Regions from separate parts of the Nonomuraea sp. NPDC050394 genome, predicted to be linked through region 1. Evidence: riboswitches for the same ligand, from Rfam matches in the RefSeq annotation. Region 1 holds a riboswitch; the other holds the start of a gene.
The links. A riboswitch is a leader RNA that binds a small molecule or an ion and turns the genes downstream of it on or off. The one in region 1 is predicted to bind cyclic di-AMP.
Positions count from the first base shown of each region.

Region 2: linked by a shared signal. The riboswitch ahead of ACIBKY_RS47525 (coiled-coil domain-containing protein) and the one ahead of ACIBKY_RS31355 (hypothetical protein) in region 1 are both predicted to bind cyclic di-AMP.

Region 1 covers NZ_JBITIO010000009.1:9,749-13,680, reverse strand. Annotated here, with positions in the region: gene ACIBKY_RS31365 (DUF4032 domain-containing protein) at 1-536, shown strand, start outside; gene ACIBKY_RS31360 (alpha/beta fold hydrolase) at 581-1,444, opposite strand; gene ACIBKY_RS31355 (hypothetical protein) at 1,470-2,273, opposite strand; cyclic di-AMP (ydaO/yuaA leader) riboswitch at 2,490-2,627, opposite strand; gene ACIBKY_RS31350 (DUF5302 domain-containing protein) at 2,792-2,992, opposite strand; gene ACIBKY_RS31345 (aldo/keto reductase) at 3,065-3,919, opposite strand; gene ACIBKY_RS31340 (class I SAM-dependent methyltransferase family protein) at 3,904-3,932, opposite strand, start outside.
Region 2 covers NZ_JBITIO010000019.1:194,144-198,075, forward strand. Annotated here, with positions in the region: gene ACIBKY_RS47520 (hypothetical protein) at 1-440, opposite strand, end outside; gene ACIBKY_RS47525 (coiled-coil domain-containing protein) at 496-1,449, opposite strand; cyclic di-AMP (ydaO/yuaA leader) riboswitch at 1,456-1,593, opposite strand; gene galT (galactose-1-phosphate uridylyltransferase) at 1,660-2,721, opposite strand; gene ACIBKY_RS47535 (DeoR/GlpR family DNA-binding transcription regulator) at 2,718-3,497, opposite strand; gene ACIBKY_RS47540 (50S ribosomal protein bL37) at 3,632-3,709, shown strand; gene ACIBKY_RS47545 (dihydrolipoyl dehydrogenase family protein) at 3,713-3,932, opposite strand, start outside.

The DNA.
Region 1 (3,932 bases):
TGTGGAGCGAGATCACCCAGGACGAGATCATCGAAGAGGTCGACTGGCACAAGGTCGAGCAGCGCATCCGGCGGCTCAACCTGCTCGGTTTCGACGTGGCCGAGATGATGGTGCGCCGCAAGGTCGGCACCGGGCGGCTGATCGTGCGGCCCAAGGTGGTCGACGCGGGACACCACCAGCGCCGCCTGCTCCGCCTGACCGGCCTGGACGTGGAGGAGAACCAGGCCCGCAGGCTGCTCAACGACCTGGACGGCTTCCGCGTCGCCAAGGGCCTGCGGCACGAGGACGAGGCGATCGTGGCGCACCGGTGGCTGGCCGAGGCCTTCCAGCCGACGATAGAGGCGATCCCGGCCGACCTGCGCCGCAAGCTCGACACGGCACAGGTGTTCCACGAGGTGCTCGACCACCGGTGGTACCTGTCGGAGGCGGCCGGCAGCGACGTGGGGCTGAGCGCGGCGGTGAAGTCGTACATCGACGAGGTGCTGATCCACAAGCCGGACGAGAAGGCACTGTTGCCGGACGAACCCACGATCTGAGGACGTCGCGCGGCCGCCGTGGGGGAACGGCCGCGCGACGCGGGTCACCCGGCCGTGTGTTTCGTGATCTCTTCCACGATCCGCGACCAGAGTGGCTTGGGCAGATCGTGCCCCATTCCGGGGAACGTGACCAGTCTTGCGCGCGGAATTGCCGCAGCGGTTGCGTGGCCGCCGGCGACCGGAATGAGCACGTCGTCCTCTCCGTGCAGGACAAGCGTGGGTACGGCCAGCCGAGCCAGCCTTTCGGTCCGGTCACCGGAGGCCAGAATGGCGGCCAATTGCCGGGCCGTTCCCGCCGGGTCGTGCGCCCGGTCATAGGCGAGCCCGGCCAGCCGGGCGATCCGCTCGGTGTCCAGGTCGTACCCGGGCGAGCCGATCACCCCCCAGGTCCGCTGGGCCAGCGCGATCGCGGCCGCGCGGTCGGGCGGCGGAGCCGACATCAGGGTCACGCTCGCCTCCGGCGTGGGCGGCGCGACCTGCGGTCCGGGCGTGGACATGATCGAGGTCAGCGTGCGCACCCGTCCGGGATGGTCGAGCGCGAGCTGCTGGGCGACCATGCCGCCCATCGACGCGCCGACGACGTGCGCGGCGGGCCAGCCGAGCGCGTCGATCAGCCCGGCCGCGTCCCGCGCCATGTCCGCCAGCAGGTACGGCGAAGCGGGCGATCCGAATTCCGGAACGCCCGCCTCGTGAAGATGCGTGGATTCACCGGCGTCGCGGTTGTCGAACCTGACGACGTGGTGGCCCTGCTCGGCGAGGAGCTCGCAGAACTCCTCGTCCCAGTGGATGAGCTGGGCGCCGAGGCCCATGATGAGCAGCAGCGGCCGTGCTTGTGGCGAGCCGAAGCTGTCGTAGACGATCTCGATGCCGTTGACGGCGGCGCGCTGACCCATGAGGAACAGAATCACATTCTGTTCCTCATGAGTAAAGAGGTCAGCGGTCGAACGCCTTGCGGATGCGGCCGCGGGCCAGGAACATGCCGCCACTCAGGAGGGCCAGGGCGCTGATGAGGGCGAGTCCGCCCACACCGTTCGACTCGGTCTCGCGGGTGGTGACCGCCGCGGCCAGCTCGGCCTTCGGCGCCTTGTCCCGCTCGGAGGCCTGTGCGGAAGTCTGCGCGGGGGCCTTCCCGGGCGCCTTCTCGGCGACCTGCGCGGGAGCGGCCGGGGTCTCGGGCCTCTCGTCCTTCTTCTCGGTCTTCTCCTCCGCGGTCACGACCGGGGGCGTGGCGGGCCTGGCGTCCTTGCGGGACCAGGCGCCGGTGGAGAAGGCGACGGGGTGGTTCTTCTTGCCCACGCCGGGGCCCCACTTGGTGATGACGTAGTCGATCTTGATGTGCCCCTGGCCGCCGACGCCGTCGACGGTCAGCGAGCTGGAGTTGAACTTGCCGCCGGTCAGCGAGGCGAAGGTCTTGGCGTCGAGGTCGAGCATGATGCCCCTGTTCGAGGGGACCCCGGGGCCGCGGTCGCCGACGAAGAACGGCTCCTTCTTGCCCTTGTAGATGACGTAGCCCTCGGTCAGGAGGGGCCAGCTCGGGCTGGCGGCCAGGCCCTTCTGCATGGGCTTGCCGGAGGCGGGAAGACCGGTGTCGCCGTTGCGGCCGGAGGCGTCGTCCCAGTAGTAGGAGGCGGTGGTGGAGCCCTTGAGAAGGGGCTTCTTCTCGGAGAAGTCATCCGCGTGTGCGGTTGCGCCGGTGCTGAGGGTGACCGCGCCGATGACGGCAACGGAGGCGAGCATGGTGAAAGAACGCATGCCAAAGCGGGAAGACATGAAGAAGAGAAGTCCTTTGTGCGGGGACGGGGAAATGCGCTCGTCAAAGCGGCGTAGCCGGGCACAAAGCCGAACGGACGCTACGCGGAAGCGCGGGGGGTAAGCCTGGGGAAGGGGCCGCTCAGTAGGCGGCGGGTGAAACTACGCGGAATGGGGGCTCATCGCGGTGGTGCATGAAAAGATCAGTCCTCTCCATCGCGCCTACCGGGTTAGCTGACGGGTTCGGGCGTGGAGATGCCCTACCGACGCGTACGTCGGATTCACCCCAAGGAACATTGGTTCCCCGGTTCCCGCGGGTACGGGATTCGGCGCCAGCCGGCCGCCTCTTCCTGATGAAGGGCCAGGTCGCCAGCTGGTAACGCTTAGGACTGTAAGTGCCAAAGAGAGCAAAAGCAAAACAATCGCCATGAAACGGGCGAAGATCTACCTAAGAAGGTCAAGAAAAAGGGGGGTACGGCCAAGCCGTACCCCCTCAGAACGCCGACTCAGCCGCCGCTCTTGCGCCGGAACGAACGCTTGCTGGCAGCAGGGCCGTGTGCGCCGTGGATCTTTGACTGATCCGTGCCCCTGCCACCCGCACCCGAGTCGGAGTGCTGATTGCGCTTACGCTCCAGGGCCTCCCGGAACTTGCGCTTCATCTCGTCCTCGGGAGTTTCGCTGACTTCCGGCTCCGGTGTTTCCGCCATGAGGACCTCCTGGTGTTGGGGACCACAACAGCTTCGCACGACGGCCGACCTGACGCGAAACCGGGCACCGCGTCAGCCCAGCCTGGCCAGTTCCTCCTCGGTGAGCTCCAGGTCGGCGGCGGCCAGCGAGTCGAGGATCGTCGCCGGGCGGCTGGAGCCGGGGATCGGGATCATCACCGGGCTCCTGGCCAGCTCCCATGCCAGGCAGACCCGCTGCGGGGAGACCCCGCGCTCGGCCGCGACCTCTCCGAAGGCGGCGTGTCGGCGGCCGAGCCGGCCGACGTGGTTCATGCCGCCCAGCGGCTCCCAGGGCAGGAACGCCACGCCGATCTCCTCGCAGACGTCCACCTCCGGCTCACTGCCGCGAAAGCTCGGCGAGTACTGGTTCTGCACGCTCACCAGCCGCCCGCCGAGGATCTCGTTGGCCTGCCTGATCTGGGCCGGGTTCGCGTTGGAGATCCCGGCCATCCGGATCTTCCCGGCGTCGAGCAGGTCCACGAGCGTGCCGATCGACTCCTCGTACGGCACCGCCGGGTCGGGCCGGTGATGCTGGTAAAGCCCGATCGACTCGACGCCCAGCGCCTTGAGCGAGCGGTCGCAGGCCCGCTTGAGGTACTCGGGCCGGCCGTCCACGTCCCAGCGCCCGCGTGGCCTGGTGTGCCCGCCCTTGGTGGCCACCAGCACCGCGTCCTTGTCGCCGCCCCAGCTCGCCAGCGCCTTGGCCACGATGCGCTCGTTGTGCCCGACCTCGGCCTCCGTGGGCGTGTAGGCGTCGGCGGTGTCGATCAGCGTGATCCCGGCGTCCAGGGCCGCGTGGATGGTCCTGATCGACTGCTCCTCGTCGGGCATGTGGCCCTCCACCGACATCGGCATCGCGCCGAGCCCGATGGCACTGACACTCATCTGACCGATCAGTCGTGTCTGCATGCGTCCATGGTCA
Region 2 (3,932 bases), on a different contig from region 1:
GCCGTCCTGGCGCCGCCCACGACGGGACCCACCGCGGCGAGCGAGGCGCCGGCGGTGGGACCCGAGGCCGCGACCAGCCGCGACAGGTGAAGGGCCAGCCGCATGAGCAGGACGATCAGCGCCACCTTCATGGCCAGCACGATCATGGCGGAGATCTGTAACGCGCCGCCGATGAGCAGCGCGGCGGTGACCGCGTCGCCGGAGCGGGCGGAGGTGTCGCGCCACTCGCCGCCGAACGCCCGGACGCCTTCGCCGTCGTTGCGCGCGGTGGTCTGGGCGGCGTGCGTGGCCGCGGCCGAGGAGACGCGCACCGCCGTCATCGCGAAGGAGACCCACTGGGTGCCGGCCGCGGCTGCGTGCAGCCGGTCCTCGTCGACGAGCGGCCACGAGACGACGACGTTGAGCAGCATGGCCAGCCCCGGTGGTGGCTGCAGCGCCACTGTGCCCCCTCTTGCCCGGTGATCACATCCGAGCCGTCACATTACTGGGGCGCACTCACTGCATGGAGATGTGCGGGTGGTCGAAGTGGTTCTCGGTGATGCTGCCGCGGTCGCTCATCGCCCGCCATCCCGATCCCATGTTGATGCGCTGCTTCCAGATCACGTACTTCACGCCGAAGCGGTCCTTGTTCTTGATCGCCCAGGCCGCGATCTGGTCGCCGAGAGCCTGGTTGGCGGCGGTGGGCATGGAGCCGCCGGTGCTCATCATGAAGTCGCAGGCCCGGCCGAGCGGGTGCTCGCCGCCGCCGCCCGAGCGGTAGCAGCCGACCTCGAAGGGCAGGTTGAAGGTCTTCTTGATCTCGTCGCGGATGATCCGCATCCGTGAGGTGATGTTGTCGGAGCCGGAGGGCAGCTCGGGGGCCCAGGATCCGTCGTTGCGCTTGCCGGTGCCGTACGGCATGAGGTCCTGGAGCTTGTCCTTGATGTCCTTGATGACGCCCTCGGCCTCGTCGCGCTCCTTGTCCACCTCCTCGGCCTGCCCGGCGATCTGGGTGGTGAGCGTGGCGGCCGCGTCGGCGGCCTTCTTCTTCTCGTCGCGGGCGGCGGCGACGCCCGCGATGATGGCCTGCTCCTCGTCGGTGAGCTGCTCCAGTACGGCCGCGCCCGGCGCGTCGGGCGTGTACAGGAAGCCGGGCAACGTGCCGCCACTGCCCTGGTAGCGCAGCTGGGCGATCTCGGCCACCCGCCGCTCGGCCTGGACCAGCGCCGCCTCGGCGGTGGCCAGGCGCGCCTGGGCGGACTTCTCCGCCTCCTTCGCCTTGGCGAGGGCCACGCGCTTGCCGTTGTAACTCTCGATGAGCTTGTCGACCTGGGTGTTGAGCTTCTTCAGCTCGGCCCGCAGCTGCTTCTCGCTCGGCTTGGGCGCGGCGTGCGCGCTCGCCGGGGTGAGCGCCACAGCCGCGGCGGTGATGAGACCGATGGCCAGAGTCGCGGGGGACGCAACCGCCACGTGGGGGATTCCTCTCCATCTGCCGGCCGGGTTAGCTGACGGGTTCGGGCTGGGAGATGCCCTACCACCGAAGTGGATTCACCCCAGGTGAGGCTGGGTCCCCGGCTCCCGGGCAACACGCCCGGGATTAGGCGGCAACGGCTGTGACAACCGGTGCGTGAGGGATATTAGTAGTAAATGGCGGGCAATGCGACTCCAAGTGGAAACCAATTAGTGATCTACCTGTGATCGAAGCAGGCGTGCGGCCTCCTCGGGCAGCACGTCGTTGACGAAGGCGCCCATCGCCGACTCCGACCCCGCCAGGTACTTGAGCTTGCCGGGCGCGCGCCTGATCGAGAACAGCTCCAGGTGCAGATGTCCCAGCTCGCGCAGGTACCGCACCGGCGCCTGGTGCCATGCCGAGATGTACGGCATGGCCACCCCGAAGATCCCGTCCAGCGCCCGCAGCACCGAGGTGTAGAGCGGCGCGAAGGCCGCCCGCTCCACCTCGGTCAGCGCCGCGAGGTCCGGCACCTGCCGATGCGGGTAGACATGCACCTCGTACGGCCAGCGCGCCGCGGCCGGCACGAAGGCGGTCCACAGCTCGTTGGATGCCACGACCCGCTCCCCGGCCCGTTCGGCGGCCAGCACGTCCGCGAACAGCCCCGGCCGCCGCTGCGCCGCCGCGAGTTGCAGCTTGGTCCGCGGCGTCACGTACGGGTAGGCGTAGATCTGCCCGTGCGGGTGGGGCAGCGTGATCCCGATCTCCTCGCCCCGGTTCTCGAAGACGAAGACCTGCTCCACGCCCTCGATCGCGGACAGCTCGGCGGTGCGGTCCGCCCACGCCTCCATGACCAGCTCAACCTGCGCGTCGGTCAGCCGCGAGAACGACGAGGAGTGCTCGGAGGTGAAGCACACCACCTCACACCGCCCCGCACCCGGCCGCACCTCACTCAAGCCCCCCACGTCGTGATAAGTCCCAAAATTTCCGCTGAAGGAGGGGAAGCGGTTCTCGAACACCACCACGTCATAGTCGTGCGCCGGGATCTCCGAGGCCCGCGTGTCGGACGACGGGCACAGCGGGCACTCGTCGGCGGGCGGCAGGAACGTCCGCGTCTGCCGGTGCCCCGCGATCGCGATCCACTCCTCGGTCAGCGGGTCGTAGCGCAGCTCCGAGGCGAGCGGCCGGGGGTCGAGCGGACGCCGGTCCACCGCACCGCGGTCGGCGTCGTCGCGCCGGTCGAAGTAGATCAGCTCTCGCCCGTCGGCCAGGTGGGTGATGGTGCGCTTCACTGCGTGCCCTCCGCGATGATCAGTTCCCCGACGCGCTCGGCCAGCTCGGCGCGCGCCTCGGCGGGCAGACCCTGGTCGCTGATGACGACGTCGGCCTCTGCCAGGTCGGCGATCGTGCTGATGCCGACGGTGTTCCACTTGGTGTGGTCGGCCGGCACGACCAGGCGGTGGGCGGCGGCCACCAGTTCCCGGTCGGTCTCCGACTCCAGCAGGTTCGGCGTGGTGAACCCGGCGCGCGCGCTCATCCCGTGCACGCCCAGGAACAGCGTGTCCACATGCAGGCGGCGGATCGCGGCGACGGCGACGGGACCGACCAGCGCGTCGGAGGGCGTGCGGACGCCGCCGGTGAGCACCACCGTGCGGTCGGCGCGCGGGGCGCGGTGGAAGACCTCCGCGACCGGGACCGAGTTCGTGATGACGGTGAGGTCGGGCACCGAGACCAGGTGGTGGGCCAGCGCCCACGTGGTGGTGCCCGCCGACAGGGCGACCGCGGTGCCCGGCCCGACCAGCTCGGCGGCGCGGCGCGCGATCGCCTCCTTCTCCTGCTGCTGACGGGCGGACTTGGCGGTGAAGCCCGGCTCCTCCGTGGAGCCGGGGCCGAGCGTGGTCGCGCCGCCGTGCACCTTCTCCAGCAGGCCGCGCTCGGCCAGGGACTCCAGGTCGCGCCGGACGGTCATGTCGGAAACGCCGAGCTCGCGCACGAGGTCGGCCACGCGGACCCCGCCGCTGGCCCGGACCCTTTCGAGGATCGTCTGTTGCCGCTGCTGTGCGAGCACGCGCCCTCCTTCCAACAAGTTCAAACAGATTATGACATGAACATGTTGAAGAATGTGAGGTCGCTTGCCGGGGGGACCGGTGTGGGATACGCATGCCGTACTGGAAAAAGGCCCCGCTCAAAGGAGGACGACGGATGGCAAGGCGCGCCCGCAAGTCCCGAGCACGCAAGAAGAAGAAGGCCAACCACGGCAAGCGCCCCGCCTCGCGCTGACGGTCACCCGGCCGCGGTGAGCTCCTTCACGGCGGCCGAAACCGCCCGGTGGAACGTCGGGTAGGCGTAGATCATCTCGTCGAGCCTGGTGAGCGGGACGCGGGCGTGCACCGCCAGCGTCAGCAGTCCCAGGACCTCGCCCCCGGGCGGCGCCGCCACGGTCGCGCCGACCAGGACGCCGTCGGCGGCCACCAGCTTGACCAGTCCCTCGGCCTGGGCGATG